One region of the Pseudomonas sp. B21-031 genome, then DNA from elsewhere that is predicted to be linked to it. Evidence: riboswitches for the same ligand, from Rfam matches in the RefSeq annotation. Region 1 holds a riboswitch; each other region holds the start of a gene.
The links. A riboswitch is a leader RNA that binds a small molecule or an ion and turns the genes downstream of it on or off. The one in region 1 is predicted to bind cobalamin.

Region 1 (7,893 bases):
CGATATCGAACCCGCGCACGTACAGCGCCGTCAGGCTCAACCCGGGCACACCGTAAGCGCCCATGTTCAGGTCATAGCGCGCCTGCCATGACTTCTCGTTCGGTGCGTTGAAGTCCGACATCTGCACGGCGTTGGCGATATAGATCGCGCCCCGCGTCACATAGTCGAACGGTGTATTGCCGTCTACCTGCTGCCAGCCCAGGCTGAACCCGTGTGGCCCCTGGTTGTAACGCGACACCAGGCTCCAGGTGGTGTTGTCGATGCGCCCGGACAGCGCCTTGCCAGTGTCGGTGGTGCGGTACAGGTTGAGGTCCAGGCTCAAGCTGCGCCGGTCATCCAGGGCGTGGGTCAGGGTGCTGCCCAGGTAGTGCTGGTTCCAGCTGTCCTCGTAGCGCGAGGTATACAGGCTGCCGCTGAAGGCCGCGCCGGGGTTCCAGACCACGCCGGCCAGGTCGAAGGCATTGCCCTGGCGGCCATTGGAATAGTTCACCACGAACCCTTGATCGTGGCTTGAAGCGTTGCGATCCGCGTTTTCATTGAAGTGGCCGGCCACCAGCCGAAGCGTGTCGATCTCGTTGCTGGTGAGGAAAAACCCCGTCGCGGTCTCAGGCAGCAAGCGGCTGTCGGACGAACTGAAGACCGGGGTTTTCACCCGCTGCTCGCCGTAGGACAGCACCGTGTTCGACACTCGCATCTTCAAGGCCGCGCCTGCTCGGCTGTATTCGTTTTTCGGGTGCCCATCGTTGTCGATGCCCAGCAAGCGCGCCTTGCCGGCACGGCCACCGCCGCTGTCAAGCTGTACGCCCAGATAAGCGTGGGCATCGACACCGACGCCGATCAGGCCTTGGGTAAAGCCAGACTGCAAAGTCCCCATCAAACCGTAGGCCCATTCTTCAGCTTTGCCGCTACGTTCGTCGCGTGGCTTGTAGGCATTGCGCGCACTGCTGTTGCGCCCGCCATGCTTGTAATCGCGCTGGTCGAACACGCTGCGGTTGAGGATGCTCCAGCTGGCGTCTTCTAGCAAACCATTGCTCTGGGACTGAGCGGAGTCAGCCAATGCGAGCGGGGTAAGCCCGAGCAGAGGCAGGGCCAGCAACAGCCGGCTCATTGCCCGGCCCCCAGCTTCTGCAGTTGCGCTTCGAAGCGGGTTTTCGCCCGTGCAGGCAGGCTGGCAGGCACTGTGGCCGGCGCCGCGTCACCCACCTGGATTACCATCACCATGCCCATCGCCAGGTGCGGAATGCACTGGATACCGTACATGCCGGGCACGCTGAAGGTGTGCTCGTAGGGCTGGTTGAGTTTGCTCTTGAACGCCTCAGCGCCCTGCGGCAGCAACCCCGGCACACTGGCTGCGTTGTGCCCGCTCATGGTCGGCACAAAGCGCACGGTATCGCCGGGTGCGATGCGCAAGTGGTCCGGCTCGTAGACCATCGCGCCCTGCGTACCGCGGTTGAGCATCTTCACTTCGTGCACGTCTGCCAGCGCGGCAGGGGCAAACAGGGTGCTGGCGAGCAGCAGGGCGACAGGGCGCAAGAGCATGGTGGGAACTTCCTGGTTCAGGGGGCGCGAAAACGCAGAATGCGTGCGCCGTCGAAGGGGTCGGTAAGGTAGTGGGCGTGTACGCCGAAGGTGCTCAGCAGGCGCTCTGGGGTGAGGACGTCAAGCGGCTTGCCGAGTGCGACCAGGCAGCCTTTGTCGAGCACCGCGAGGCGGTCGCAGGTCAGCGCTTGGTTGAGGTCATGCAGGGCCACCAGCGTGGTAACCGGCAGCCCCTGCACCTGTTGCAGCAGGCTCAGCTGGTGCTGGATGTCCAGGTGGTTGGTCGGCTCGTCGAGCAACAGCACCTGGGGGCGTTGCGCCAGGGCGCGGGCAATGTGCACGCGTTGGCGTTCCCCACCTGAAAGCGAATGCCAAAGGCGCGTGCGCAGGTGCAGGGCATCCAGGTCGGCCAGGGCCTGCTCGACGATGGCGCGGTCCGCTTTGCTGAATGGCGCCAGGGCTGACAGCCAGGGCGTGCGGCCCAAGGCAACGGCGTCGTACACGCTGATGGCGTCAGCGGTATCCGCCTGCTGCTCGACCAGCGCCAGGGCCTGGGCAATGCGCCGGCGTGGCAGTTGCGTGAGCGGCTCGCCCAGCAGCTCGACACGGCCACTGTCAGGCTTGCGCAGGCCCGCCAGCAGTTTGAGCAAAGAGGACTTGCCCGAGCCGTTAGGACCGACGATGCCCAGCGTTTCGCCGGGGATAACGGTTAGCTCGATGTCGCGCAGCACAGGGTTGCCGCCCAGCTGCAGCCCTAAGCCCTGGCAGGCCAGGGGGGCAATCTTCACGTTGGCCATGACGGTCATGGGCGCCCCCTTCTGCTGACCAGAATCAGCGCGAACACTGGCGCGCCGATCAGCGCGGTCACCACGCCCACCGGGATCACCTGGCCTGGGATCAGCGTGCGCGACAAGATATCGGCGCTGATCAGGAACAGTGCGCCGCCCAGCGCACTGGCCGGCAGCAGGCGGCTATGCCCAGGCCCGAGCAGCAGCCGCAGGGCGTGGGGGATGACCAGCCCGACAAAACCGATGGCGCCGACGATGGACACCATCACCGCCGTCACCAGGGCGGCACAACTGATCAGCAACAACTGGGTGCGCCGCACCGGGATCCCCAGCGACGCGGCCGAGTCGGCGCCGAAGGTAAAGGCATCCAGCGCGCGGCGATGCCACAGGCACACCACCAGCCCGAACAGTGCCACCGGCAAGGCCAGCCACACGGACGGCCAGCGCACGCCACTGAGGTTGCCCAGCAGCCAAAACAGAATGCCGCGCGCCTGCTCGGCGGTGGCCGACTTGGTGATGAGAAACGCGGTCAGCGCAGTGAACAGTTGCGAGCCAGCGATGCCGGCGAGTATCACCTGGGCGTTGTTGCTGCTCGGCCCAGCGGCGCGGGCCAGCACCAGCACCAGCGCAAACGCCGCCAGCGCGCCGATGAAGGCGCCCCCGGACATACTCAGGGCGACGCTGCCCAGCCCCAGCAGGCCGACCAGCACCGCGCCGGTCGACGCACCGGCCGACAACCCCAACAGGTAGGGCTCGGCCAGCGGGTTGCGCAGCAGCGCCTGCAGAATCACGCCACACGTGGCCAGCCCGGCGCCACAGGCGGCGGCGACCAGGGTGCGGGTCAGGCGGTAGTTCCAGACAATACCGGCATCGATCGGGTCGACCAGGTAACCGGCCTGCCACAGGTGATTGGCCAGCACCTGGTAGACCACGTTCGGCCCCAGGTTGCTCTCGCCGATCGCCGTGCCGGCCACCAGCGCGACACACAGGGCTGCCAGGGCCAGTGCACTGTAGGGCAACAGGCGGCTCATCACTGGGCTGCTTTACCGCTGGCGAACGCCGTCGACAGCGTCTGCAGGCCACGGAACAGGCGGATGCCGGCCTGCATGGCGTCGGCGTCGAGGACGATGATGCGGTCGTTCTTCACTGCGTCCATGTTGCGGGTAACCGGGTCGTTGCGCAGGAATTCGAGCTTTTTCTGGTAGTCGTCTGCCGGGAAGCGGCGACGGTCCATGCGGGCGATGATCAACCAGGTCGGGTTGGCCTTGGCCAGGGTTTCCCAGCCCACGGTCGGCCATTCTTCGGTGGACTCGACCACATTGCGCACCCCCAGGGTACGCAGCATGAAGTCAGCCACCCCTTGGCGGCCGGCGACGTAGGGGTCGATATCCAGGTCGGCGCTGGAGAACCAGAACAGCGCCGAGGTGTTCGACAAATCCTTGCCAGCCAAGTGCGCCTTGGCACTGTCCAGGCGGCCTTTGAGGTCGGCGTTCAACGCGGCGCCGCGGTCCTGCACGTCGAAGATTTCGGCCAACTGGTGGACGCTCTTGTAGATGCTGTCTACCTGGAACGCCTGCAGGCGGGTGCCGTCGGCCCCCACCAGGTTGTCCTTGCCTTCGCAGTCCGACGGCAGCAGGTAGGTCGGGATCTTCAGCTCGTCGAACTGCTCGCGGGTGCCGACCACGCCTTGTGCGCCGACCATCCATTCAAACTGTACGGCCACCAGTTGCGGACGCTTGCCGACCACCGCCTCGAAACTGGGGTCGTTGTCGGCCAGGCGCTCGACCTTGTCGTTCAGCGCCTTGTACTCGGGCAGCACGTTGTTGAACCACAGCGAGGTACCGGCCAGCTTGTCGCCCAGCCCCAGTGCGTAGAGCATCTCGGTGCCGGCCTGGCCAATGGTCACTGCACGCTCGGGCGCGTGGGCGAAGGTCTGCGGCATGCCGCAGTTGTCGACCGTGAGTGGGTAGTGGGTGGCGGCAGCCTGGGCCAGGCTGGTGAGGCCGAGGCCGGCGATCAAAGCGGCAAGACGAGGCAGCATGAGGGGGCGATCTCCTATCGAAGGGTTCACGGAATGAACGCACGGACAGGCATCGCCGAGCCCCATGCACACGGCAGGGGGCAGCACCCTGAAAAGGGTGGAGATGGCCATCCCGGACACCCCGCCGGTTGGTGTTTTTGCGCCGGCAGGTCTCCTGACTGGTGCGTCATGGCCCGGCTCCAGCCTTCCCGGACAGTGTTGTCCAGTGGCATCGATGGAGCAGGCTCGGCACCTACAGTTGCGGGGGCAGTTCCGTTTGGCCCGCGTTAGCGAGCTTGGGATTCCCTATTAATTCCGTGGTGGAAACCGGCGGCCGGCATGGTAGACCATCAGGCAGCCGGGTGAAAACGCTTTTCAGAAGTACTTGAGCCAGGTGATGTCACGCCGACGCGCCTTCAACCGCGCGAAGCTGCGTACTGGCAGGTACAGCGACACGGCGAGCAAGGCGGCGCCCAGCCAAACGGCGCCGATGCCGTCGAAGCCGAAGTAATCCACCTGGTTGTGGCCGAACAGCGCGACGCAGGCCAGGTAAAGCAGCTTCAGCACATACAGGTGCAGCAGGTAGAAAAACATCGGTGCTGCACCGTAAACCGCCAGGGCGTTGATCCAGCGGGCCTGGCCGGCACGCTCGAAGGCGCGCAACAGCAGCAGGCCACAGCCCAGGGTGAGGGCCAGGAACAGCAAGGATGGCGGGTACTTGGTGATGTTGAAGAAGCTCATCAGCGTCTGCGTCAACGTCGGGTACCCGCTCCAGGGTGCCTCGCCGTAGCCGTTGAGCATGCGCAGCACGACAAAACCAAGCAGTGCGATCACCCCGGCCAGCAGCAGGCGGTGCTGGCGTTGGCCTGCGTCGCTGCCACGGGCAAACCAGGGGCCAAGGCCGTAGCCCAAGGCGATGACGCCGATCCAGGGCAGCACCGGGTAGGAGGTGCGCAGGCGCAGGTGGTCGGAGAACGCCAGCCAGCCACGGTCGTGTAGGATCGCCCACGGCACGTGCAGGGCCGACTCAGCGCCGAAGTGCAGGCTGTCGAGCAGGTTGTGCCCGGCAACGATGATTGCACCCAGGGCGATCAGCGCTGCCCGTGGCAACCACACCAGCAGGGACAGGGCGATCATGCTCACGCCGATGGCCCAGATCACCTGCAGGTAGATCACGCTGGGGGGCAGTTGGAAGGTCCAGGCGAAGTTGACCAGGGTGAACTCCAGCGCCACCAGGAACAGCCCACGTTTGAACAGAAAGACCGAGACATCGCTACGGCCCTGGTACTTCTCGCCATACAGCCAGGCCGAAAGGCCAGTCAATAGGACAAACACCGGCGCACACAGGTGGGCCAGGGTACGGCTGAAGAACAACGACGGGTCGGTGACGTCGATGGCCATCGGGTCGCTGACCTGGCGGTGCAGAAAGAAGGTCTCGCGGACGTGGTCCAGGAGCATGAACAGGATGACCAGGCCGCGCAGGGCATCGATGCTCTGCAGGCGCTGGGTAAGCAGGGTGGGGGTGGCGCTGGCGCTAGTCATGGAAGGTCGCTGGTAGGAATAGGTGTCAAATGAAACGTTATCTTATAACTTAAATTGGGTGGCCAGCAATGGGGATTTGGAGGGGGTGCATGGCATGAGGGGGTTGGCGCCTATGAGATCGAGCGCCGCTCGCGCGGCGCTTCGCAGCACAAGGCTGCTCCTACAGTTGTTTCGGGCCAGTTACGCCTGTGCCTGCGCGCGCCCATGCCCCAGGAATAATTGGCCCGAAACAGATGTGGGAGCAGCCTTGTGCTGCGAAGCGCCGCGCGGGCGGCGCTCGATCTCATAGGCACTGCATAGCTCAAGGCAGACGCTCTCAATGAATTTTTTCGAACTTTCTCCAAAGCGTGTCTCTCGAACCGCTCGTTATCACTGTTTTCACGTCATGGAGACTTCACGCATGTCCGCTCGTCACCTGCTGCGTCACACTTGCCTGCTCGCCTTGATCGCTTCGCCTTTGGCGGCCACCGCAGCGCCCAGTACCGACCCGCTGTTCACCCTCGGCCTGCTGGGTGCCTACAACGACTTCAAATTCGAAGGCGGTAGCGAAACCGACAAGGAACACTTGGGGCAGGGCGGTGTATTCGCCACCTTCGGCAACAAGATGACCGCCGAGTCCGGCTTCATCTACCAGATCGGTGCCGAGGCCAAGTACGGCAAGAAGAATGACAACAAACTCAAGGAAGCCCAGGCCGATCTCGACCTCGGTTGGCGTGCTGCACTGGATGCGCGCAACTTTGTCGATGTGACCGTGGGCGGCGGCTACAGCTGGTCGCGCTTCGAGCCCGAAATCAACGACCTGGACACCAAACTCACGGTCAAGTCGCCCTTCGCCAAGGCGGCCTTGGGTTACAACCATCAATTCGATGCGTCGACCCTGCGCGTGGAGGTGGGCGCGCGCCATACCCTTGATGGTCGTGCGCGCCTGAAGGTCGATGATTTCGGCAGTGACACCGTGGACCTTAAAGACCGCACCAACCCCTATGCCGAGGTCACCCTGCTGATGAACCAGCAGGGCGGCATGCCGGTACAGGCGGGGGTCTACTATACCCGCACCGAATACAAGCTGGATGGCGACTCGCCCGTGGCGGACAACACCAAACTCAAGCGTGATGAGTTTGGCTTCAAGGTCGGCTTGGCGTTCTAAGCAGCGATTTGCCAACACCGCGGTTTGTGTAGGAGCAGCCTTGCGCTGCGAAGGGGCCATTGCAGGCGATGACCCGCATGATGCATGCGTTGACCTTTTAGCAGCACAAGGCTGCTCCTACCGTCGGCTAACGCCCCCGGCGGCGCGACACGCGGGCTTCGATGTTCTTGCGCCCGATCAACAGTGGCGGTTTTTCCACCACCGGCTCATCCGCCAGCCACTTGTACATCACCAGGCAATCCACCAAGCCCAGCCGGCCATGTCTGAATGCCTTGGGCAGGCGGCCGACCGTTTCGAAACCGAGCTTGTGCCACAGCGCCACGGCCACTTCGTTGCTGGCCACGACCGAATTGAACTGCAGCGCCAGAAACCCCTCCTGGCGCGCCAGCTTTTGCGAATGCTCGCACATCATCCGGGCCACCCCACGGCCACGCGCCGCCTCGCAGACCATGTAACCGCAGTTACCTACATGGGCCCCGGGGCCGGCAGCATTGGCTTTGAGGTAGTAGGAACCCAGCAGCTCACCGTCGTCCTCTGCTACCCAGGTGCGAAGGGGCATCTCCAGCCACAACTGGCGGGCCTGGTCGAAGCTCAGGGCAGGGTCGAAGGCGTAGGTTTCACGGGCCAGGACAATGGCCTGGAAGGTGGGCCAGAAACGCTCGAAGTCCTCGGGCGTCATGGGGCGAATGTGGATCATGGTGGTTCCTGCAATGGCTGGACCGCCAAGTCTGGGTGGCGCGGCGCCGTCGCGCAAGGGCGGCGACGCCACGCAGGGTCAGCCGTTGGCCTTGCCCACTGCGTCCATGGCGCGTGCCGAGTACACCAATGCGGCGCCGGCGTTCATCGCCACCGCTACG
Region 2 (7,893 bases), 640 kb from region 1:
TAGCGAATCACAGGCACCACGCGGCCCGCTGGTCGACCTTGACTTCATCAAGGCATTCTCCCAGGCCCAGGAGTACGGCGGCTTCGACAAGGCGCTGCTGGCGGTCAACACCAGCGCACCCGACTCGCTGATCCTGGCCAGCTACGTCGCCGCACTGACCGAGCGCATCGGCCTGCTGGTCGCACACCGCCCGGGCTTTCAGGCCCCGACCTTCGCCGCTCGCCAGTTCGCCACCCTTGACCAGTTGAGCCGTGGTCGCGCCTCGATCAACGTCATCACCGGCGGCGACAGCGGCGACCTGCAGCGCGACGGCGACTTCCTCGACAAGGACGCCCGCTATGCCCGTACCGACGAGTACCTGCAGGTGCTGCGCGACACCTGGACCCGCACCGAACCCTTCGACCATAACGGCACGCACTACCGGGTCGAAGACAACCTGACCCTGGTCAAGCCCGTGCAGCCGCTGCCCATCTACTTCTCCGGTGCTTCGGATGCAGCCGTCGAAGTCGCGGCCAAGCATGCCGACGTGTACATGATGTGGGGCGAACCGCTGGAGCAGGTGCGCGAGCGTATTGCCAAAGTGCGCAAGGCTGCGGCCCGTTATGGGCGTGAAAAGCACATCCGCTTCAGCCTGTCGCTGCGGCCGATCCTGGGGGCTACCGAGGAGCAAGCCTGGGACCGTGCCGAGCGCATTCTGGCCGATGCGCAGACGCGCATCGGCCTCCGCCAGGGCAACCGCCGCGAGAAGAACTTCGGCAAGAGCAACACCGGCTCAGAGCGCCTGTTGCAGTTGGCCAGCCAGCGCAAGGTGCATGACACCCGGCTGTGGACCGAGATTGCCGCGTTGGGCGGTGGCGCAGGCAACTCGACGTCGCTGGTAGGGACGGCGGACCAGGTGGCTGAGGCGGCGCTGGCGTACTACGACCTGGGGGTTAGCACCTTCCTGTTCCGCGGGTTCGATCAGTTGCGCGATGCGGTGGAGTATGGGCAGGAACTGATTCCGCGGATTCGCGGGTTGGTGGCGCAGCGGGAGGCTGGACGTAGCGCGCGGACGGCTTAGTGCATGGCTGGATTTTTTTGGCGCCTGTGAGGCCGAGCGCCGCACGGGCGGCGCTGGAACTCACAGGCACTGCAAAACCCGAAAATTGCTAACCTACAACTTCTGAAATACTTTTCACGCGCACACCGCTGTGCAATTGACGGAAAACCTGCCTCGTGGTCTCCTAATGCCTCGCGTTCAGGTGCCCCTCAGGGGGTGAAACGGGAAACCGGTGCGTCGTAGGCCCTCGACTAGGGCGCGACCAAGCCGGTGCTGCCCCCGCAACGGTAAGCGAGCGAAGCGTCTAGACCACTGTGCCGCATCATCTGGCATGGGAAGGGGCGCTTTTCAGGAGCCCTGCTCCTCCTCGTGAGCCCGGAGACCGGCCTGACGTTCATGAACACCCCGCGGTGGGCGGGCGCTGTCGCATTCCCCTGGGCGGATCACGTTCGGGGCTGCCGCGCTTGCCCATTGCCCACAAAAAGCAGAGGAACGCGTCATGCCCGTCACCAGCGCCAAACACAGCATTGCCACCCCCGTCACCCTCAGTCAGCGTGTCGTCATCGCCGTCGGCGCCAGCCTGCTGGGCCTGTGCCTGGTGTACTTTGCCGGCTTCTCGCACATCGAAGCCGTGCACAACGCGGCGCACGACACCCGCCACAGCGCCGCCTTCCCCTGCCACTGAGTACGCCCCATGATCATGCGCATTGCCCGTACCGCGGGCTTCAGCGGGCTGCTTGCGGCCTTGCTGCTGACCCTGCTGCAAAACTTCTGGGTTGCCCCGTTGATCCTTGAAGCAGAAACCTACGAATCCGCAGCCCCTGTTGCCGAACATCACGAACACGGCGCCGAAGGGGCCGCTGCCCATGAACACAGCGCAGAAGCCTGGTCGCCTGAAGACGGCTGGCAACGCGTGCTGTCCACCACCGGGGGCAACCTGGTGGTAGCGGTCGGCTTCGCGCTGATACTGGTCGCCCTGTACAGCCTGCGTGAACCCAAGCGCGCGGCCACCGGCGCCCTGTGGGGCCTGGCGGGGTTCGCCGTGTTCTGCCTGGCCCCGACCCTGGGCCTGCCGCCCGAGCTGCCGGGCACCGCTGCCGCTGACCTGGGGCAACGCCAGGCCTGGTGGATCGGCACTGCAAGCGCAACCGCACTGGGCCTGGCCCTGTTGGTATTTGCCCGCCACTGGCTGGTGAAAGCGCTAGGCGCCGTGCTACTGGTACTGCCGCATGTCATCGGTGCACCGCAACCTGAGGTGCATCAAAGCCTCGCCCCTGAAGCCCTGGAAGCCCAGTTCAAGGTCGCCAGCTGGCTGACAAACGCCGCCTTCTGGCTCGCCCTGGGCCTGTTCAGCGCGTGGCTGTACCGCCGCTCCAGCCAGGCCTGATGGTTTTAGACGCCACCCTGCCGGCGCTGTACGCCGGCTTTGGCTGCCGCCGGGGTTGCCCGGCGGACACCCTCGAAAACCTGCTGCGCCAAGCCTTGGCTGACCATGGCTTGGCGCTGTCAGCACTGCGCGGTATCGCCAGCATCGCCCTTAAGGTCGACGAACCTGGCCTGCAGCAGCTTGCAAAACGCCTAGGCCTGCCCTTGCTGCTGTACGATGCCGGGCAACTTCAGCCCTATGAACCCCTGCTCAGCCATCGCTCGGCCATCGCCCATGCGCACAGCGGTTGTTGGGGCGTCGCTGAAAGCGCGGCGCTGGCCATGGCCAGCCAGCACCTCGGCACAGCCCGGCTGCGGGTCACACGCCAAGTGCTCGGGCCGGCTACCCTCGCCCTGGCCTGCGGGCGATAATCGCAGCATCCCTTTCATTGCAAGGACTTTCCATGACGGTCTACTTCATTGGCGCCGGCCCCGGCGACCCGGAACTGATCACGGTCAAGGGCCAGCGCCTGATCCGCCAGTGCCCAGTGATCATCTATGCCGGCTCGCTGGTCCCTGCGGCTGTGCTCGAAGGCCACCAGGCCGTGACCGTGATCAACAGCGCCGAACTGCACCTGGAACAGATCATCAGTGCGATGCGCACGGCACACGCGCAAGGCCAGGACGTCGCCCGTGTGCACAGCGGTGACCCGAGCCTGTATGGCGCAATCGGCGAGCAGATCCGCCACCTGCGTGAGCTGGGCATTGACTACCAGATCATCCCAGGCGTCACTGCCACGGCCGCCAGTGCGGCCCTGCTGGGCTGCGAGCTGACCTTGCCGCAGGTGTCGCAAACGGTGATTCTCACGCGCTTTGGCGACACTTCGCCGATGCCGCCCGGCGAGCAACTGGCCGACCTGGCACGCCATGGCAGCACCTTGGCCATCCACCTGGGCGTAAAAAACTTGCCGCGTATTGTCAGCGAACTGTTGCCGCACTACGGCCCGCAATGCCCGGTTGCCGTGGTCCATCGCGCCACCTGGCCGGACCAGGACTGGGTGCGGGGCACCCTTGACGATATCGTCGAGCGCGTGGCGCTGAAGGATTTTCGCCGCACTGCGCTGATTCTTGTCGGCCATGTGCTGGGGGAAACGCCCTTCGCCGAGTCGGCCCTGTACCGTGCCGGGCACGCGCACCTCTATCGCCCAGGCGACTGAGCATTGCCAGCGTTGGCGCTGGCGTAGCAGACTCAGGGCTCCCCCTGCCACCTGGAGCTACGCCAATGCTGGAATTACGACCCAATTGCGAGTGCTGCGACGCTGACCTGCCGGGTGATAGCCCAGACGCATTGATCTGCTCTTTCGAATGCACCTTCTGCCGTGCCTGCGCCGACACCCGCCTACACGGCCGCTGCCCCAACTGCTCCGGCCAGTTGCTGGCACGCCCGCCACGGGTCGGCCAAGCACTGGCCAACAACCCCGCCTCGACCCAGCGCGTGCGCAAACCTCACACCGCTTGCGCCTAACGGCCGTTTACAAATAGGCATCGCCACGCCACGCGGGCGATGCCTATCCCTGTTTTTTGTAGGAATTTTCAACAACACATACAGGGTTATTCAACAACTCTATACTCGGCATTACCAAACGTAGGGAATGGCCGTATCTTGCAGCGCTTCCGATAAACCCGCTTGCAGACGTATTCCTGAGTGTTCCAGGAAGCGGACCACACCCCTACAGGAGTTTTCTTCATGACTACCGTCCTGATCGTCGACGACCACCCAATTGTCCGGCTCTCCCTGCGCCTGCTGCTCGAGCGGGAGCGCTTTCGCGTTGTGGGTGAAGTTGCCAATGGCAGCGAAGTGGCTCAGGTAGCACGCGAACTGCGGCCGGACGTGGTGCTGCTGGACATTGGCTTGCCCGGTCTGGACGGAATGGAGGTCATCAAGCGCCTTCAGTGCCTGGAGCCAGTGCCCAAGATCATGGTGCTGACCGGGCAGGCCACCGACCTGTACGTGAGGCGCTGCCTGGATGCCGGCATTGGCGCCTTCGTCACCAAGGACGAAGACCACGAGGCCCTGCTGTTTGCGCTCAAGGCCCTGGTAAAAGGTTACTCGACCTTCCCGCAGATGTCGGTCAACAGCAATTCACTGGAGAGTGAATCGATACGGCTGGACAGCTTGTCCAATCGCGAAATGGAAGTGTTGCGGCGCCTTGCACGCGGTGAAAACAACAAGAATATAGGCACCTGCATGAACCTCAGTGCCAAAACCATCAGCACCTACCGGGGCCGCATCATGGACAAGCTCAAGACAGAGTCGTTGGTAGAAATGGTCGATCTGGCCAAACGCAACAGCGTCAACTGAGCCCAGCCGCCATGACGCGCCTGCTGGCGAGCATCCTGTTGGCCATCGGCATGGCCAGTTCTCCCGGGTTGTTCGCCGACAGCGAACCACGGCATTTGCTGGCGCGCTCGATCAGCGCCGCGCCGCCCCTGCAACTGAGCGACCAGGACCGCCAATGGCTGCAGCAACGCGGCCAGCTGGTACTCGGCAGCTCCAAGCCTGACTACCCGCCGTTCGAGATCAACATCAGCGAGCGTGATTACGAAGGCCTGAGCGCCGACTATGCAGGCATCATCGCCGAACAGCTGGGTATCCCGGTAGCGGTGCGACGCTTCGACAACCGCCACGCAGCCATCGCCGCGCTGCGCGAGGGCCGCATCGACCTGCTGGGCAGCTCCAACGCCTTCGAGGCGGCAGACGCCCAATTGGGCCTCAGTTCGCCCTACGCCGACGACCTGCCGGTGATCGTCACCCGCGAAGGCCGCACCCTGAAAAACGCCCTCGACCTCGACGGCCTGCGCCTGGCCATGGTCGACCACTACCTGCCCGCCAGCGCCGTGCGCTCGCTGTACCCCAAGGCGCAATTGAGCCTGTACCGCTCGACCCTAGCCGGCCTTGCCGCGGTCGATCTGGGTGAGGCCGACGCCTATCTGGGCGATGCCATCAGCACCGACTTCTTTATTGGCAAGAGTTACCAGGGCACCTTGAAGATCGACCATTTCTGCCAGGTAGCCCCGGGTGCCTTTGCGTTTGCCATGGCTGAAGACAACCCCCGTTTGCGCCGTTTAGTCGACAAGGCGTTGGCCAGAATCACCGAGAGCGAGCGCCTGACCATCCTGCGCCGCTGGACCAGCGGCAACACCAGCCTACTGCTGGAGCGCCACCTGACGGCCTTGACCGCCGAAGAAGAAGCCTGGATCGCCCACAACCCGATCGTCAAGGTGCTGATCAACACCTCACTGGCACCGCTGACGTTCAATGATGCACAGCACCGTACCAGCGGCATCACCCTTGAGCTGCTCAAGCAGATTTCCCTGCGCACGGGCCTGCACTTCAAACCCATCGAGAGCCAATCGGCGCAAGCAATGATCGAGCGCCTGACGCGCGGCGACGCGCAGATGATCGGTGCGCTGGGCTACGGCACTGAGCGTGCCAAACAGCTGCGCTTCACCCGCCCTTACCTGGTCAGCCCCAGGGTATTGGTGACCCGCAACGACACCACCTCATCGGCGCAGGCCAAAGCCCTCGATGGCCAGCGCGTCGCCCTGGTACGTGGCTCGCCGCAGCGCGCAGAACTGCAGCGCCGCTTCCCACGCGCCAAGGTGGTCGAAGTGGACAACCCTCTCGGGCTAATGGAAGCGGTGGCCAGTGGCGCCGCCGACGTTGCCCTGAGCAACTACATCAACGCCAGCTACTACATCAACCATGTGTTCAAGGACCAATTACGCATCGCCAGCGTGCTGGACGACAGCCCGGCCATCGCGGCATTTGCCGTGGCCCCGGACCAACCGCAGCTGCAGGCCATACTCGACAAGGCGCTGCTGAGCATCCCACCCGAAGAGCTGGACCAACTGATCAACCGCTGGCGTACCAGCACGCTGGTCAGTGACAGCCCATGGCGCGACTACCGTACACTGGCGCTGCAAGTGCTGGTGCTGTCCGCCCTGCTGCTGGCCGGGGTGGTGTTCTGGAACACCTACCTGCGCAAACTGATCCACCAGCGCACCGACGCCCAGCACGCCCTGCAAGCCCAGCTAGCCTTGAGCCGCGGCCTGCTCGAACAGCTGCGCCAGGCCAAGGACGATGCCGAACAGGCCAGCCAGACCAAGAGCACCTTCCTGGCCACCATGAGCCATGAGATCCGCACGCCAATGAATGCGGTGATCGGCCTGCTCGAACTGGCCCTCGAGGACAGCCGCGCGGGCCGCTGTGATACTCAGACCCTGCAGACAGCCCACGACTCAGCCATTGGCCTGCTGGAGTTGATCGGCGACATCCTCGACATCTCACGCATCGAGTCCGGGCACATGACCCTGCAACCGGTGCCGACCAACCTGGTCGAACTGGTGCGCAACACGCTGCGGGTATTCGAAGGCAATGCGCGGATCAAAGGCCTGCACCTGCACAGCGCGCTGCCCTCCTCACCTGGCTGGGTCATGGCAGACCCTTTGCGGCTCAAGCAGGTACTGTCCAACCTGATCAGCAACGCCATCAAGTTCACCGAGCGTGGCGAAGTGCATGCCAGCCTTACCCTGTCGGCCGCCAACGACAACGGCGACCTGCAGGTCGAACTCTGCGTACGCGACACCGGCATTGGGATCAGCCCAGAAGATCAGGCCCGGCTGTTCAATGCCTTCGCCCAGGCCGATGGCCCGCGGGCACGCCAGGGCGCCGGCCTGGGTTTGGTGATCAGCCGCACCTTGGCCGAATTGATGGGCGGCACCTTGAGCCTGCACAGCGTCGAAGGCGTGGGCACCAAGGTGCAAGTCTGCCTGCAATTGCCCGCCAGCCAAGCACCCGCACCTGCCGAACAGCGCGCTCCGGTGCTGGAAGCCAGCAGCGGGCCGCTAAATATTCTGGTGGTCGACGACTACCCCGCCAACCTGCTGTTACTGGAACGGCAACTGCACACATTGGGGCATCGCGTAACCCTGGCCGAAAACGGCGAAGCCGCACTGGCACGGTGGCAGGCAGCGCGCTTCGACCTGGTGATTACCGACTGCAGCATGCCGATCATGGACGGCCACGCGCTGACCCGCCGCATACGCCAGTTGGAAGACGAAGGCGAGTTGACGGCCTGCAGGATCCTCGGCGTCACCGCCAACGCGCAAGCCGAGGAACGTGCCCGCTGCCTGGCCAGTGGCATGGACGAATGCCTGTTCAAACCGATTGGCCTGCAAACCCTGAAAAACCACCTACCCCAGGCCAGCACGCACACACCGCCTGTGCAGGCCCAAGGCAGCGGTTTCAACCTGAGCGAGCTGCGCCACTTGACTCAGGACGATGAACAGCTCACCCGGCACCTGCTCGAACAGCTGTCACAAAGCGCCAATGAAGACCTGGCCGCACTGCGTGCACTCGGGCCAGAGGCGAGTAGCGACGCCGTGCGCGCCTTGGCCCACCGCATCAAGGGTGGGGCAAAAATGCT
Region 3 (7,893 bases), 1.5 Mb from region 1:
GCTGGACGGAAAAAATCCGACCTAGATTGCCCAGGTCGCGATAAACGTCATCCAGGCTAGCCCGTTGCTGGGCCATGACCCACGAACACGACTCGCTCAGCTCATACACCGGGATACCGAACGGCGCGAGGGTGCTGGGCGTGACCGGCCCACCGACCTGCATGCCGTAGTTCCAGCCGGCAAAGAACAGGTCGGTTTCAGCCGCCAGCAAGGTTTCGATGGCGGGGTAACGGCTGGCCAGCGGTGCTACGCCTTGCAGCGCTGCATCCACCCACGGGTCGCGGTGCTTGCTGGCAGTGAAGCCGGTGTAGCCGATGATGTGCTCGCGCAGCCCCAGGTGCAGCAGCATGGCGGTCATGTTCACGTCGTGCACCACGACCCGCTGCGGTGGCTGGGTGAACGTTATGTCGCGGTCACAGCTGCGCACGCTCAAGGGGTAATCGCGGGCCATCGCCGGCAGCGCGGTCAGCAGCGCCAACAGGCCGATCAGGTTGCGGACAGTCATGTTCGGGTGATCCAGGTAATGCGTGGGTAGGGATGCAGGGGATGCGGGTCAACCAGCGCCTCGACGCCGAAAACCTGCAGCAGCAGCGCGGGGGTCAGCACCTGCTGTGGCGTACCGCAGGCGACGATGCGCCCGCCGTCGATGACGTACAGCCGATCGCAAAACGCAGCCGCCAGGTTGAGGTCGTGGAGGCTGGCCAGAATGCTCAGGCCCAGGCCACGCAGGTGCTGAAGCAGCTCCAGCTGGTAGCGTGGGTCGAGGTGGTTGGTTGGCTCATCGAGTAGCAGCAGCTGTGGCGTCTGCACCAGCGCCCGGGCCAGCAGCACACGCTGTTTCTCGCCGCCAGACAGGCTGGCAAAGGCCCGTTCGCCCTCGCCGGCAAGGCCAACTTGCGCCAGTGCCTGGGCCACTTGCCGGGCGTCCTCGGCCGTGTCGCCGTCGAACACGCCCTTGTGCGGTGCGCGCCCCATCGCAACGATGTCGCCAACGCTCAAGCCAAACGCGTCGGGAAACTCCTGCAGCACCACCGCGATGCGTTGTGCGCTCCAGCGTGCGCTGCGTTGCCAAAGGTCATCGCTGCCGAGGCGCACACGGCCCTCGGCAGGTTCGTTGGCGCGGTAGGCGCACCGCAGCAGGCTGGTCTTGCCGCTGCCATTGGGGCCGATCAAGCCGACGAACTCGCCCTGTTCCACCCGCAGGTCCACACCCTGCAGCAGCGGGCGCGGCGGCCGTCCCCGTTCAAGCAAGGCCCAGTCCAGGGCCTCGATGTGCAGTTGCGTCATGGGCATCACCTCCAGGAAGCACCGGCCAGGGGCCGGTGCGACAGGCTCAGAAGCTGTAGTCAGCCGTGACGAAGAACGAACGCGGTTCGCCCAGGTACCACTGCCGGCCATTGTTACCCGTGGTGGTGGCGTACTGGCGGTCGAACAGGTTGTTCACCTGCAGGCCCAGGGTCAGGTCCGGTTGCACGTGCCAGTCGATGTTGGCGTCAACCACGGTGTAGCTGGGCACCTCGACGGTGTTGGCGTTATCGGCGTAGCGGCTGTCGACATAGCGCGCCCCGGCGCCGGCACTGAAGCGTTGGCCGAAGTCTTTGCTCAACCACAGGTTGGCGGAGCGGCGCGGCACGTTGATCGGCTGGTTGCCGGAGTAGTCGTTGGCGCCACTGGCAAACTCGTCATACTCCGCGCGCACCCAGGCGGCGTTGGCCGACAGCTGCACGTCGTATGGCAGGCGCAGTTCGAGAGTGGCCTCGATACCGTCCGACGACTGTTGGCCAACCTGCTGTTGCAGCGTGGGGTTGAGCGGGTCGGTGCTCAGCAGCTTTTTCTTGACGATGTGATACGCCGCCAGGGTCCACTCGCCTCGCCCGTCAGGCAGCCTGTGCTTGATGCCGGCTTCGGTCTGTTTGGCAGTGCTCAGGTCCCATTGCTGCTGCGTGGCGTTGAGGGTGAGCAGGTTGCTCACACCTTCGGTACTGGTGGCGTACTGGCCGTAAACCGACAGGTCCTCAGTCAGCGCGAACACCAGACCGGCGCGCCAGTTGTCGCCAGACAAGCTGCGATCGGTGCGGGTATCGGCATCCAGGTCGTCGCGGTTCAGGTGCACCTGGTCGCGGCGTGCACCGGTGATCAACGACAGGCGCTCGGTGAGTTGCGTGCGGTTTTCGGCGAACAGCGAGAACTGCTTGGCCTGGTTGGCTTCGCGCGAGCGGTAAGGGTCGTTGCTGATGTACTCGCCCCCACCGGAACCGGACAACGGCACGGTATCGGTCAGGGTGTTGCCGAAGTCGTGCTTGCGCACGAAACGGATCGTGTTGTAGTCGGCGCCCACCACGGTCTGGCTGTCCAGGCCGAACAGCGAATGTTGCAGGGTGAACGACTGGCGATCGCCAAGCTGTTCCTGGGTCTGCTTGATGCTGATGAAGCTGCTGCGCCGCACCTGGTCGCCTGGTAGCCAGGTGTAGGTCTCGGCGTTGCGCCAGCGGCGCTGGGCCTTGAGGAAGTACAGCTGGTTGCTGGCGGTGAAGTTGTCGTTGATCACCCAGTCGGTGACCAGCCGCGTCGACTGGTCGTTGTAATGCACCTTGGCGTTGTCGACGTTGTAGTTATGATCGCGCAGCGACTCGCGGTAATGACCGTCCACCAACGGCGTCCCCATGTACTGCTGCGGGTCCTGGTCACCGTAGTCGTGGCTGAGGGTGAAGCTCAGTTCATCGCTGGGCTGCCAGCGCAGCGCGCCACTGATGGCGACGCTCTGCGAATCGCCCCGGTCGACCCAGCCGTTGCTGGCCAGCTTGTTGAGGTTCAGGCGGTAGCTCAAGGTGTCGGTCAGCGAGCCGCCGCTGTCCAAGGCCATCTGCCGACGGTCATCCGAACCGTAGCCCAGGCGCAGGTGATTGCGGATTTCGCCTTCAAAAGGCTTCTTCGGCACGACGTTGACCACCGCACCGGTGGCGCCCTCCCCGTACAACACCGAGGCCGGGCCGCGCAGCACATCGATGCGCTCGACCGACCAGGTATCGACCGGGAAGGTCACGGTGCCGGCGCCCACGTACAGCCGGGTACCGTCGTACAACTGCATGGTCGAGCTGTGCCCGGTGAAGCCGCGGGCCGACAAGGCCGTGCCGCCGTTACCGGGGGTGCCGATGAAGGTGATGCCGGGTGAACGGGTGACCGCGTCCTGCACCGTGGCGTTGTTGCGCGTAAGGATTTGCTCGGCACTGATACTGGTCACGCTGGCCGGCGTTTCCAGCGGCGTCAGGCCAAGCCGCGAGCCACTGGTGCCTGGGGTATGCAAGTCGGGCTGAGGGTTGTGCTCGGCCGTGCCGGTAATGTCCGTGGCCGGTAGCGCCAGGGCGTTGTCCGCCTCGGCGGCGTGGGCAGCAACAGAGAGAAACACACAGGGCACCAGGCTGGCGTGCAGCAGCGTACCTGGCAGAGAACTGAACAGCGAATAACGGGACATGTCGTTCCACTTGAAGCAGGAATGAAAGAATCCCGGAGGGAACAACGCAAAGAGGAATCGCGGGCGAGCACGCCCACGGAAACCGGCCTGCGCCCGCCCACCGCGGGTTTGCCAAACGATGCTTCAGGCCGGTCTCCGGGCTCGCGAGGGTCATGAAGCATTCACCTTCCCATGCCAGGGCACAGTGGTGTCTTGAATGCTTCGCTCGCATACCGTTGCGGGGGCAGCGCCGGACTGATCATCGAACGATGACGAACCGGCTTCCCGTTTCACCCCATGCACGGCGGCAGGGGGCACCTGAAACAGGCGCGCAGATGACCATCAAAAGGCCGCTGCGTCAACCGGCTTATGGCAAACAGGTCGCCTGAACTCGCCACTTCAGGCCCTGGGCGAACGCGTCACGGTTCAATCATCGCCGGGGCTTTCTACTGCCTTTTCTGGCGCGGCATTTTGTAACGTTCAGTAAGAAGTTTTTGCATGGACATCATTCCCACCACTCTTTAGCCTTACGCCTCCGTCGAAGTGGGGACCCCGTGTGAAGCAGCAGTCAGCTAAACGAACGCCCGCCCTCTGGGGCATTCTCATGGTCGCCGCAAGCCTCTGCGCACACGCAGACAGCACCCCCCAACAAAGCCCGACGCTGGTGTATTCCTGGCCCGTTAACGCAGGCCCACTCGACCCACGCGGCTACTCGCCCAATCAGATGTACGCCCAGGCCATGGTGTATGAACCGCTGGTGCGTTACACCTCGGCGGGCACGGTAGAGCCGTGGTTGGCACAGGCTTGGCAAGTCTCCGACGATGGCAAGACCTACACCTTCAACTTGCGAGATGGCGTGCGCTTCAGTGACGGCACGCCATTCGACGCTGCAGCTGCCAAGGCCAACCTGGATGCCGTCCTGGCCAATAGCCAACGCCATCGCTGGATGGAGCTGGTCACCACCCTCGACCACATCGAAGCCCTTGACCGGCTGACCTTGCGCCTGGTGCTCAAGCACCCGTACTACCCAACGCTGATGGAACTGGCCCAAGTGCGCCCGCTGCGCTTCGGCTCCCCACAGGCCAAACCTGGCGAACCCGCCGGCACCGGCCCATGGATGCGCGTCGAATCGCGCTTGGGCGAGTATGACCGCTTTGCCCGCAACCCCTTTTACTGGGGCGCAAAGCCGGCCTATGGTGAGGTGCTGGTAAACGTCATCCCTGATCCCAACAGCCGCGCGCTGGCCCTGCAGGCCGGCGAGCTCGAGCTGATTCAAGGGGCCGCCGGCGAGATTACCGCCGGCACCTTCGTGCGCCTGCGCGACCAAGGCTTCGCCACCGCCCTCTCGGCACCGCTGGCTACCCGCACCCTGGCGATGAACACCGGGCACGGCGCCACCCGTGACCTGGCCGTGCGTCAAGCGATCAACCAGGCGGTGAACAAGCAGGCCATCATCGACAAGATTCTGTATGGCCTCGAGCCCCGTGCCGATACCCTGTTCGCCAGCAACATGCCCTATGCCGACATCGGCCTGAAACCCTACGCCTACGACCCTGCCCAAGCCGCTCGCGAACTTGACGCTGCCGGCTGGACCCTGACGGCAGGCACGACGGTACGTAGCAAGGCCGGTGAACCGCTGTCGATCGAACTGGTGTTCCTCGGCACCAGCGCGCTGCAGAAGAGCCTGGCCGAAGTGCTGCAAGGCGAGCTGGCTAACGTCGGCATGCGCATCGAGCTGCGTGCGGTCGAAGAAGGTGGGCTGGTCCGGCGCCAGCGCGATGGCGACTTCGGCATGATCTTCGCCGACACCTGGGGAGCGCCCTACGACCCGCACTCCTTTGTCAGCTCCATGCGCTATGCCGGCCATGCCGACTACATGGCGCAGCGCGGTTTGGCGATCAAGGACGAACTGGACCAACGCATTGGCCAGGTACTGGCAAGTACCGACGCGCAGCAACGCGCCGAACAGTACCGGTTCATCCTCACCACCCTGCATGAGCAAGCCGTGTACCTGCCGATTTCCTACCTTACCGCCATCAGCGTTCGCCGCGACTCCGTTGCCCATGTGCAATTCGGCAGCACGCTGTTCGACGTGCCGTTCGAAGCCATGACACCGAAGCAGGGAAACTGACATGCTGCGCTATATCCTGTTGCGGCTGGCACTGCTGGTACCGGTAATGCTCGGTGTTTCACTGCTGGTCTTCGTGCTGCTGCACCTGGGCAGCACCGACCCGGCCCTGGACTACCTTCGCCTGTCGCACATCCCGCCGACTGACGCGGCCATTGCCGAAGTCCGCCATACGTTGGGGCTCGACCGGCCGTTGCTTGAGCAGTACCTGACCTGGCTCGGGAAGGCCGTGCAGCTGGACTTCGGTATTTCATACCTCACGGGGCGGCCGGTGCTCGACGACCTCCTTTACTACCTGCCCGCTACCTTGCAACTGGGCGGCCTGGCCCTGGCCTGCACGCTGCTGCTGTCGATTCCGCTTGGCTTGGTTGCTGCGCGCTGGCAAGGGCGCTGGCCCGATCACGCCGTCCGCGCGGTGACGTTCCTGGGTGTCTCGATGCCCAACTTCTGGTTGGCGTTTCTGCTGATTGCGCTGTTTTCCCTTTGGCTGGGCTGGCTACCGCCACTGGGCCGCGGCAGTGCCGGGCATCTGGTGATGCCGGTACTGGCGATTGCCCTGATGTCGATGTCGATCAACGCCCGCCTGTTGCGGGCAAGCCTGCTGGAGGCCAGCGGCCAGCGTTATGTCACCTACGCCCGTGCTCGCGGGCTGCCCGAGCGCCGGGTATGGCGTGACCACGTACTGCGCAACGCCTGGCTACCCTTCGTCACGGCCACTGGTATGCACATCGGGGAATTGATCGGCGGGGCACTGGTAATCGAGACCATCTTCGCCTGGCCCGGCGTAGGCCGCTTCGCGGTGTCGGCGGTGCTCAACCGCGACTTTCCGGTCATGCAATGCTTCACCCTGCTGCTGACAGGCCTGCTGATGGTTTGCAACCTGGTGGTGGATGTCTGTTATGCCTGGCTCGACCCTCGCAGCCGTCTTGAAGGGGTCGACGCATGAGTGTACTGGCCATCTTCCGTCGCGCTACGCTGGCCGGCCAGGCCAACCTGATTGCTGGGCTGGTACTGGTCACCGTGCTCTGCATGTTGGCCGTGTTTGGCCAATGGCTTGCCCCGCACGACCCGGACCTGGTCGACCTCGGCCGACGCCTGCTGCCACCGGACAGCAGCCACTGGCTGGGCACCGACCACCTTGGCCGCGACGTGCTGTCCCGGTTGATCGTCGGCACACGGCTGTCGCTGGGCAGCGTAATGCTGACACTGGCGCTGGTGCTGTTTCTGGGCTTGCTGGTGGGCGGGGTGTCCGGTTTTGTCGGTGGCAAGGTCGACCTGCTGCTGATGCGCCTGTGCGACATGTTCATGACCTTCCCCACGCTGGTGCTGGCGTTCTTCTTCGTCACCCTGCTGGGTACTGGCCTGAGCAACGTGATCATTGCCATCGCCCTGTCGCACTGGGCATGGTATGCGCGCATGGTACGCGGCATGGTCATCGCCCAACGCGGCCGCGAATACGTGATGGCATCACGCCTGGCCGGTGCCTCACGTTGGGCGCGGCTGCGCCAGCATGTGCTGCCGAACATTGCCGGCCCCTTGCTGGTGCTGGCCACGATGGACATCGGGCACATGATGCTGCATGTCTCGGGGCTGTCCTTCCTCGGCCTTGGCGTCACCCCGCCCAGTGCCGAATGGGGGGTGATGATCAACGATGCCAAGGAGTTCATCTGGACCCAGCCGCAACTGCTGCTGTTGCCCGGGCTGATGATCTTCTTCTCGGTGATGGCGTTCAACCTGCTGGGCGATGCGTTGCGTGATCGTCTGGACCCAACCCAGGAGGCTCATTGAATGCCAGTATCGACGTTACAGCTCAAAGGCCTGTGTATCGAAGGGCGTGCTGGCGTGTTGGTGGACGACGTCGACCTGCAGCTGCGCCGCGGTGAAGTCTGTGCCCTGGTCGGTCACAGCGGATCGGGCAAATCGCTCAGTTGCCTGGGCTTGCTTGACGTGCTGCCGCCAGGCCTGCGCCGTACACGCGGCCAGTTGCTGCACGATGGCAAGCCATTGGCGGCCGATCAGGTGCGTGGGCAGCTTGCCAGCCTGATCCTGCAGAACCCACGCAGTGCATTCAACCCTGTGCGCAACATGGCTAGCCATGCCCAGGAGACCCTGAAACTGCGAGGGGTCGTCGGCAGCGCTGCACGTACGCGCATGGATGAATGCCTGGAGGCCGTCGGGTTGGATGACCGCAATCGGGTCCTGCAGTCGTTCGCGTTCCAGCTCAGCGGCGGCATGTTGCAGCGCATGATGATCGCCCTTGCGCTCATGGCCGAAAGCCCCTTTCTGCTGGCGGACGAGCCCACCAGCGACCTCG

Region 2: it holds a riboswitch for cobalamin, as region 1 does, so the genes downstream of both, LOY53_RS12190 (CbtB-domain containing protein) here and LOY53_RS09495 (ABC transporter substrate-binding protein) in region 1, are expected to answer to the same signal.
Region 3: it holds a riboswitch for cobalamin, as region 1 does, so the genes downstream of both, LOY53_RS15735 (TonB-dependent siderophore receptor) here and LOY53_RS09495 (ABC transporter substrate-binding protein) in region 1, are expected to answer to the same signal.

What each region holds. Positions count from the first base shown of each region.
Region 1 is NZ_CP087181.1:2,104,582-2,112,474, forward strand. Features, by position in the region: gene LOY53_RS09475 (OprD family porin) at 1-1,108, opposite strand, end outside; gene LOY53_RS09480 (pseudoazurin) at 1,105-1,539, opposite strand; gene LOY53_RS09485 (ABC transporter ATP-binding protein) at 1,557-2,336, opposite strand; gene LOY53_RS09490 (iron ABC transporter permease) at 2,342-3,358, opposite strand; gene LOY53_RS09495 (ABC transporter substrate-binding protein) at 3,358-4,368, opposite strand; cobalamin riboswitch at 4,495-4,694, opposite strand; gene LOY53_RS09500 (DUF1624 domain-containing protein) at 4,723-5,889, opposite strand; gene LOY53_RS09505 (outer membrane beta-barrel protein) at 6,290-7,036, shown strand; gene LOY53_RS09510 (GNAT family N-acetyltransferase) at 7,164-7,733, opposite strand; gene LOY53_RS09515 (carboxymuconolactone decarboxylase family protein) at 7,812-7,893, opposite strand, start outside.
Region 2 is NZ_CP087181.1:2,740,285-2,748,177, reverse strand. Features, by position in the region: gene LOY53_RS12195 (LLM class flavin-dependent oxidoreductase) at 1-1,060, shown strand, start outside; cobalamin riboswitch at 1,223-1,445, shown strand; gene LOY53_RS12190 (CbtB-domain containing protein) at 1,539-1,724, shown strand; gene LOY53_RS12185 (CbtA family protein) at 1,734-2,426, shown strand; gene LOY53_RS12180 (cobalamin biosynthesis protein) at 2,444-2,836, shown strand; gene cobM (precorrin-4 C(11)-methyltransferase) at 2,869-3,621, shown strand; gene LOY53_RS12170 (DUF1272 domain-containing protein) at 3,687-3,929, shown strand; gene LOY53_RS12165 (response regulator transcription factor) at 4,152-4,766, shown strand; gene LOY53_RS12160 (transporter substrate-binding domain-containing protein) at 4,778-7,893, shown strand, end outside.
Region 3 is NZ_CP087181.1:3,576,469-3,584,361, forward strand. Features, by position in the region: gene LOY53_RS15725 (ABC transporter substrate-binding protein) at 1-520, opposite strand, end outside; gene LOY53_RS15730 (ABC transporter ATP-binding protein) at 502-1,287, opposite strand; gene LOY53_RS15735 (TonB-dependent siderophore receptor) at 1,334-3,472, opposite strand; cobalamin riboswitch at 3,581-3,788, opposite strand; gene nikA (nickel ABC transporter substrate-binding protein) at 4,008-5,582, shown strand; gene nikB (nickel ABC transporter permease subunit NikB) at 5,584-6,525, shown strand; gene nikC (nickel ABC transporter permease subunit NikC) at 6,522-7,367, shown strand; gene nikD (nickel import ATP-binding protein NikD) at 7,368-7,893, shown strand, end outside.